One region of the Paenibacillus sp. D9 genome, then DNA from elsewhere that is predicted to be linked to it. Evidence: predicted binding sites of a transcription regulator. Region 1 holds the regulator's gene; the other holds the start of a gene.
The links. Region 1 encodes LexA, which represses DNA repair genes until DNA is damaged. Its sites were predicted from a motif close to CGAACATATGTTCG; they were not measured.

Region 1 (4,325 bases):
TGTACAGCTCTCTCGCCTCCCGCTTCACTTCCTCCTCCAGCCGCTTCGGATCGACGCCCGCCTGCTCCTTGGCCCATTCGCAAGTGGCCTGGAAGGCTTCGTCCACGCTCCGCTCATCCCACAGGAGCGTATCGTCCAGATCAAAAAGTACCGCTTTCTTCGCCATCTCTTTCTTCCTCCCGAACCGTTATGTCCAAGCTGACGGCTGCAAGCCGGATGTCATTTCTGCGTAAAAGGAATGCCGTTGCGGGCGGCGAACTGCTCCAGGCTGACCGCCATACGGTCCGTAGGATATCGGTTCAGCACCCGGGAGAACACCCAGTTCGCACCTTTGACCTGCTCGATGACGACATAGCTTTTCATGACCGAGATGCCTTTGATGGCTTCTTTATTGAGACGCTTGTCGCCGGTCATGCGGCGCGTCTGCACAAAATCGGCTCCGACCGCCAGATAAGGGCGCCGCAGGAAGAACATCAAAGCCAAGAAGACGTACATCGCCACGACGATCCAGTTCCAGTTCGTCGCTCCTTCATCTTTTGGAAGGATCAGCACATACAAGGCGACGAAGAGCACCAGCATGATCGGGGAAATGAAGTTGCGGCCTTTGAACCGTTCCGTACGATCCCCGGACGCCGCAGGCTTGATCGCGGTCTGTCCCCTCTTTTTTCTAGTTGCATTGATTTGCGCCGAATTGCGGCGTACTTTGCGTTCCCAGGAACGAGACAATAGGGTCACCTCTGCCATAGATTTTGTTGGCCTTATTAGGACGGCTTGTCGGTATTACGTAAGCGGGCGGCTTCCCGTTTCGCGCGGAGACGCCGATGGCCGCCTGTCAGAGAGGCCTGCGGAATTTCTCCAGGAATCGCGTCGGATATTCCGAAGGCAGGCGGCTCGCCTCGTCCAAAGCTTCGAATTGCTCCTTCGTCAGCTCCCAGCCCGCAGCTCCCATGTTTTCTTCGTACTGCGCGTAAGTGCTCACTCCGAAGATCGGCGATGTGATGCCCTTCTGCTGGATGAGCCAGCGGAGAGCCGTTTGCGCAGGCGTCTTGCCGGCTTGCGCGGCGACCTCCTTAAGGACGTCCAGGATGCGGAAATTAGGATCTGTATTCCGGTATTGCCAGGAACTCTCGCCGGCATTCGCAGTCAGCCTGCCTTCTGTCGGCTCCTCGCGTCCGTAACGGCCGGTCAGGAAGCCCCCGCCAAGCGGCGCCCATGGAATGATGCCGACGTTCTCTTCCAGGCAGAGCGGCACCATCTCGCGGTCCATTTCGCGATTCAGGAGGCTGTATTGCGGCTGCACGCTGATGAAGCGCGACCATCCCCGGCTGTCGCTTATCGCGAGCGCCTTCATCATCTGCCAGGACAAGTAGTTCGAGCATCCTATGTACCTGATTTTGCCGGCGGAGACGAGATCGTCCAGGGCGCGCAGCGTCTCCTCCAGCGGAGTGGCATGATCCCATACATGGACCTGGTAGAGGTCGATATAATCGGTGCCGAGCCGTTTCAAGCTCGCTTCCACGTTCTGAACGATATGCTTGCGAGACAGTCCGGCTCCGTTGATATGCTCTTCCGTCTGCATGCGGACCTTGGTGGCCAGCACATATTCGTCCCGATTGCCTGCGATCGCCCGTCCGACGATCTCCTCCGATCTGCCGCCGGCGTAGACGTTGGCCGTATCCAGAAAATTGCCGCCCTCGCCGCGAAAATGGTGGATCATGCGAGCCGCTTCTTCTTCAGGCGTCGTATTGCCGAACATCATCGTTCCGAGACACAGCTCCGAGACGGCTAGCCCGCTTTTGCCGAGCAATCGGTATTCCATTTTATTGGCCCCCCTTGTTCTCGTCATCCACCCATTCAATGTTGTCCAGCTGCTGCTTGAAATTGCGCTTGAAATTGGCCAGATACTGCTGTCTGAGCTGCGTCCGTTCTATGACTTCCTCAGGCGTCAGCCCGACAGATTTGTGCTTGCGGGAAAGCTCGTTGATCCTTGCGATCAAGGCATCGATATCCACTCGTCGTTCACCTCTGTTCATTGACGTTTCCTTCTAACTTTGAACTACGGAGAAGAGCTTGTCAAGAAAGCCAAAAAACCCCGGCGATGTCTCCCGGGGCTGATATCTATCGAAATGAAATTAGACTCTCAAAACGGGCGAGGCCTAAAAGAAGCCGTTCAAGATTGCTTGGGAATGATCAAGGTCTGACCCGCCTGCAGATCGGAATCCTTCAGGCCGTTGCGCTGCTTGATCATGAAGACGCTGCGCCTGATGTCATGGGAAAGGCCGGAATTCCCGGCGATGGACCAGAGAGTGTCTCCGCTCGTCACCGTGACGGTCAGCTCGCCCTCAGCTGCGGGGGCGATTCCAGAAGAGCTCGCTCCGGAAAATCCCCAAAAGCTGGAGAAGACCAGAAGGAACAGGAGGATTGACGCTGCATATGGAAGCAGGCGGCGCGGACGTCTGCTCCCGGCTGTCCTTGCCGAGACAGCGGAGGAACGGGGGATGAATCTGGAATCGCCGGGAACTGCTCCGGGACGGAAGCATTCCTTGAGATAATGATGTTCCTGCTTCTTCACTTGCCTGCGGACCGTTGCCTCAGAGCCTCGCTCCGGCGTGCTGTATCCAGATAAAGTCATCATGACCGTTCACTCCCCAAACGTTTGTTCTTATTCCCAGAATAACACGAACATTTGTTTTGGTCAACGCTTATTTGGAACGTATGTTCGCCGATCGGAATCGCCCTATGCGAACGGCTGTTTCTCGAACTTATGTTTGTACGAACTCGGGTTCTGTGCTATACTTTGCCTACATATTTCTTTCTACTAATTTCTAGTTTTGGAGTGATTGCGATGTCTAAAGTGTCCAACCGCCAGCAGGCCATTCTTGACTTCATCAAGAACGAAGTCCGGGACAAAGGCTATCCACCTTCAGTACGTGAGATCGGCGAGGCGGTAGGCCTGGCATCCAGCTCCACGGTGCATGGCCATCTGGACCGCCTGGAGAAGAAGGGCCTGATCCGCCGAGACCCTACCAAGCCGCGCGCCATCGAGATTCTCGACGGCGACGATGCCGCCATGCTGCCCTTTCCCGTCTCGATCAGCCGCGTTCCCGTCGTCGGCAAGGTAACGGCCGGAGTGCCGATCATGGCGACCGAGAACATCGAGGAGTACTTCCCTTTGCCGGCTGACTATGTCGGCGATCACGAGGTGTTCATGCTGAGCGTCGTCGGGGAGAGCATGATCGAAGCGGGCATACATAATGGCGATTACGTCATCGTCCGCCAGCAGCCTTCCGCCAGCAACGGCGATATCGTCGTAGCCATGACGGAAGATGACGAAGCGACGGTCAAGACGTTCTACAAGGAACGCGACCATATTCGGCTTCAGCCCGAGAACGCCTCCATGGAGCCGATCCGGCTCAAGAATGTGACGATTCTCGGCAAGGTAATCGGATTGTTCCGCAATCTTCACTGAGGCATGTCCCTTTTGGGCCAATAGGAAGTCCCTTCCATTACCCCTCCATATCCGGCTTTATTCACCCCTTCGCGCACTCTGACAGAGTGCGCGTTTGTTTTTCAAAGGTTCTTATTTTTCACTGTTGTTCGCTGCTTTTCGCATTGTCATCGAAACTTTTCGTGGAAAAACTCGTTCAGGTAAATATGCTTGGAGCCCGGGTATTGAAAGCTCATGTAGAATCCCGAGGATTCAAGATGAACTCCGGTCAAGTACCGGCTTCGCACATAGGGCCTGATCAATCGGCGGAATCTTTCCTCCTGCCCGCTTCGTATCAGAACCGCCGCCTCCTTGGCGAAGGTGCCGCTGCCGGCCAGCTTCCGGTAGAGCGGCAGCACGGCCGCCGATAGCCTGCGGAGCACAGCTGCCGAAAAAGCGAATTGCGCCGTTCCGGGCGGAATGGTCGTCGCATTCGTGTACGCTCGAACAGGCGGTGGATAGTTGAAGTCCACGAAAAATCCGATGCCGTTCGTACTGAACGAATTGACCGGCGCAAGCGGAGCCTCCTCCTTGAACAGCTTCAACAGCGTATCGAGATCCGCCGCTCGTACTGCAGCGCTCCATTCCTCGGCGAATGGACGGCTTCGAACGAACCGGGCATAAAGCGGCAGCATGCTGGAGGCTGTCCGCGCGAGCACAAGCCCTGACACCCCAGCTCTCGGCTTTGATTGTCTGGCCACGCTCTTCCCCCCTGTTAACGAATCCTAACCGGAATGTTCCGGCAAGATGCCTATGAGTATGAGCCTATGCCGCCCTAAGATTGTCCGAGAACAAGAAAAAACGGCTTGTCCGATCGGACAGCCGCCGTCAAAGCTTA
Region 2 (4,325 bases), 600 kb from region 1:
CTGCCGTGCATACCAGGCTATGAGGGCGTGGGATCCGTCATCGCGATTGGCAGCAGCGTGCAGAAATCCATGCTTGGCAAGCATGTATTGCCCCTTCGGGGAGAAGGAACCTGGCAGCAATATGTAAAGGCTTCTTCCTCCTTGTCTATCGAGATCCCCCCTTTCATTCCGGACGACGAGGCTTCCCGATCCTATATCAACCCTCTCACGGCATGGATTCTTTGCAAGGAGCTTCTTGGGCGTTCCCCGGATTCCTTCCTGCTCGTCAATGCGTTCAGTTCTGCAATCGGACCCATGTTCGCTCAATTGTCGGCTGTTTTCGGATACAGGCTCATCGCCGTCGTGCGGAGTTCGGACTCTTGGAAGCGACTCGCAACGGAGCTTGATCTCCGATCGAAACTGTTTCATCTGCGGCATTGGATACAAGGAATCTCCGTGGAGGACTGGCAAAATTCCTTCCTGAACATCTTTGCATTGCTTCGTCAAAAGCAGCTCTGCCTGGGAAATATCGAAGCGAGATATCCTTTGGCCAAAATCGCAAAAGCGGTGCAGGCAGCCGAACGACCGGGACGGCAAGGGAAATTGCTGCTCACATGATGAATCCATTCCACGAATCAGCCCAACAGCAAAGGAGCCGTCTGCCCCGGGCAGACGGCTCCTTGCTCCTATGTCGCGCCTCATTCGGCTTCACTTCCCCGCTCCGCCCTTCAGCAGCTCGCCGATCTCCGCCGTATAACGGGACAGCTGCCAGCTGATCTCCGAGCGCATGACCTCCCGCGTCATGCCGAAGTGCTCCTCGTAGCCCCGGCAATAGTAGCGGTGGTACACGACCGAGTTCGACTGCTCCTCCGCGAGGATGCGGATGTTGCGCGCCTTGAGCTCCCGCCGCAGGGCGTACAGGTCGTGCATGATCCGGTCCAGCACCCGGTGGCCCGCCATCCCGTACAGGCGCCTCATCAGATTGGACGAGTTCTCGAGCTCGGACAGGCTCTTCTGGACCATCTTCTCCATATGAGGCAGCAGGATGTAATCCCGGATCATGACGCGCTCCTCCGCCGTCGTCACCTTGGCCTCCCGGGCGGAATGCTGCCCGTCGTACTGCTCCACATGCTCCGTCAGCAGCATCTTGGACTTCCAGCGCTCGTTGCCGTCCAGCTTGCTCATTTGTAATGCCCCCCAATTTGTTCGGCCCGCTCGCGGGCCACGCCCGACTCCAGCAGCGAGGAAGCCCGCATGATGGCGTCGGATCCGAACCGCTCCTTGATCCGGTCGATCGTTTTCTCCTTGCTGTACGCCCGGGTTCGATCCTCGAACAGCGTCAGCTGCATGACGCTGTCGTCCGTCAGCCCCGAGAGGGAGATGTTCAGCCGGCCGACCGGCAGGCCGCTCCAATGCCGGACGAACAGCTCCCGAACCGCCGCAGCGACCTCATGCGTCAGCGAGGTCGGCTGGGGCAGCGTCAGCTGGCGGCTGAACCAGGACGAGCGCTCGCCGTCGGTCTCCATGGCGGCGACCGAGACGACCGAGCCCATGCAGCCATGCCGCCTCGTGCGCTGGCATACCTCCACGACGAGCTCCAGCAGCACGACCTCGATGTCGGGCAGATGGCGGTACAGCCGCCAGCGCAGCGCCTTGCCGTGGCTGACCGACTTCAGCTGGTGGCGGATGCCGGTGACGACCGGGCTGGGATCGATCCCTCTCGCCGTCTGCCAATAATAGCCCGCCTGGATGTCGCTCTGCTTGCCCATCTCCAGCCGCATCCGCCGCTTGAACTCGGAGAAGTCCAGCCGCGCGATGTCCCCGATCGTGTTCAGCCCCATCCGCGTGAAATGCCTCGTCATCCGCGAGGCCACCATGAACATCTGGTGCACGGGCAGCGTCCACAGCGTCGACTCCAGCTTGCCGGGATTCAGCTCGAAGACGCCTTCCGGGCTTTTCTTGGCGTAATTGTCCGTCGCCATCTTGGCGAGGATCTTGGTGGGACCGATGCCGACCCTCGACCAGATGCCCGTGGACAGCTGGATATGGTTCTGGATATTGCGCGCCATCTCGTCCGGCGAGCCGTAGTAGCCTGCCGAGCCGGTGACGTCGAGGAACTGCTCGTCGATGCTGTAAGGCTCCACGAGATCGGTGTACGTCTCGAATATCTTCGTGATGAACAGGGACACTTCAATGTACATGGCCATCCGCGGCCGGATGACGACCAGCTCCGGACAATGGGCCAGCGCCTCTCCGACCCGCGAGGCCGTCGTCACGCCGCGGGCCTTGGCCATCGGGCAGGCGGCCAGCACGATGCCGTTCATCCGGGACGGGTCGCCCACGGCAACCGGCTTGTCGTGATATTCGGGATGCGCCGCCTTCTCTACCGAAGCGTAGAACGACTGGCAGTCGGCCAGCATGATCACTCTCTCCACCGCGCACCTCCTGTTCTGCGGGAGCGGGCTCGCGGAGACTTCCCCTCTCCCTGTCGATCGAATGTATGTTCGCATCTGACTCTAGACGTATTATATACCGAATGTATGTTCCCTATGCAAGGAGAAAAATCATCCAGCTGCCGAAGCCGCGCCGAGGCTGGGAGGACGACGTCCGGCGTCCTTGGAGACGGAGGCTCCCGGAGGCTCCCGGCAAACTCAGCCTCGCGCTTCCGCTTGCCGGAGGCGCGGCCCTCTCCCTTGTTTGGAAAGCGGATCGGAATGGTATTTTATGTCTGGAGCTGGATGTCCGCCTGCCCTATGAGGGCGGTATCCGGCGCAACCAGAACGATCAGGGAGAGATGACGATGCTGCTGGAAGCGGTCTATCACCGGCCCAAGCTGAACTGGGCCTACGCGTATGACAGGGAAACGGTGCATCTGCGCCTGCGCACGAAGCGCGGCGACGTCGACCGGGTACAGGCAGCAGCCGGCGACAAGTATGGATGGGAGCAGACGGTTACGGACATCGAGCTGCGCCTATTCGCGAGCGACGCCATGTTCGATTATTGGGAAGCGGCGGTCACCCCCGCCTTCCGCCGCCTCCGCTACGCCTTCAAGCTCTATTCCGGCGGCCGGACGCTCTATAGGACCGAAGCAGGCTTCTTCGAGGAGCTTCCCGACAATCCGCCGGCGCTGTTCGAGTTCCCCTATTTGAACCCCGCGGATGTGTTCGAGCCCCCCGCCTGGGTGAAGGATGCGGTGTTCTATCAGATCTTCCCCGAACGGTTCGCGAACGGCGACCCGTCCCTCAACCCCGAAGGCACGCTGCCTTGGGGAGGGGAGCCTACGGAGGAGAGTTTTTTCGGAGGAGACCTCCAGGGAGTGATGGACCGTCTGGACCATCTGACGGAGCTCGGCGTGAACGCGATTTATTTCACGCCCGTGTTCGAAGCCGAGACCAACCATAAATACGACACGCAGGATTACATGCGGGTCGATCGCCGCTTCGGCACCAACGCCAAGCTGAAGGAGCTCGTGGACCTCTGCCATGCGCGCGGGATACGCGTGCTGCTGGACGCCGTCTTCAACCATTGCGGGCAATCGTTCGCGCCGTTCGCGGACGCCCTGGAGAACGGGGAGCGCTCCCGCTATGCCGGGTGGTTCCACAGGCGTCCGTGGCCGAGCGGCAGCGGCGGGCTCTCCCCTTACGAGACCTACGCTTTCGAGCCGCTCATGCCCAAGCTGAACACGGCCCATCCCGAGGTCAAAAAGTACCTGCTGGAGGTCGCGCGGTACTGGATCGAGGAGATCGGCATCGACGGCTGGCGCCTGGACGTGGCCAACGAGGTCGATCACCGGTTCTGGCGCGAATTCCGCCTGACCGTCAAGGAGGCCAAACCCGATGCGTACATTCTCGGCGAAATCTGGCACGATTCCATGATGTGGCTGCAGGGCGACCAGTTCGACGCCGTCATGAACTACCCGTTTTCCAGCGCCGTGCTGGAATTCTTCGCCCAGGAGGACATCGGGGCCGGCGAATTCGCCGATGCGATCGGCCGCCAGCTGGCCGCCTACCCGCGCCAGGCGACCGAGGCGGCGTTCAATCTGCTCGGCAGCCACGACACGCCGCGCCTGCTGACGATATGCGGCGGCAGCGTCCCCAAGATGAAGCTGGCCGCCCTGTTCCTGCTCGCTTATCCCGGCGCGCCCTGCATTTATTACGGGGACGAGGTCGGCCTCGACGGCGGCGGGGATCCCGGCTGCCGCAAATGCATGGAATGGGATGCCGATCGGCAAAACGCGGACCTGCTCGCCTTTTACAAGGCGGCCATCGCCCTGCGCCGCTCCTCTCCCGCGCTGCGGAGCGCCGGACTCCGCTTCCTGCTGGCAGAGCCGGGGGAAGGCGCGCTCG

Region 2: a site for LexA is predicted at 2,473-2,486, ahead of VE23_RS06315 (DNA polymerase IV). Genes of this name have one in related genera too.

The regions. Positions count from the first base shown of each region.
Region 1 covers NZ_JZEJ01000001.1:744,150-748,474, reverse strand. The annotation lists gene VE23_RS03510 (HAD family hydrolase) at 1-166, opposite strand, end outside; gene VE23_RS03505 (hypothetical protein) at 220-735, opposite strand; gene VE23_RS03500 (aldo/keto reductase) at 833-1,819, opposite strand; gene VE23_RS03495 (DUF896 domain-containing protein) at 1,821-2,033, opposite strand; gene VE23_RS03490 (LysM peptidoglycan-binding domain-containing protein) at 2,171-2,635, opposite strand; gene lexA (transcriptional repressor LexA) at 2,846-3,469, shown strand; gene VE23_RS03480 (hypothetical protein) at 3,616-4,188, opposite strand.
Region 2 covers NZ_JZEJ01000001.1:1,347,186-1,351,510, forward strand. The annotation lists gene VE23_RS25440 (zinc-dependent alcohol dehydrogenase family protein) at 1-597, shown strand, start outside; gene VE23_RS06310 (hypothetical protein) at 688-1,164, opposite strand; gene VE23_RS06315 (DNA polymerase IV) at 1,161-2,414, opposite strand; gene VE23_RS06320 (glycoside hydrolase family 13 protein) at 2,780-4,325, shown strand, end outside.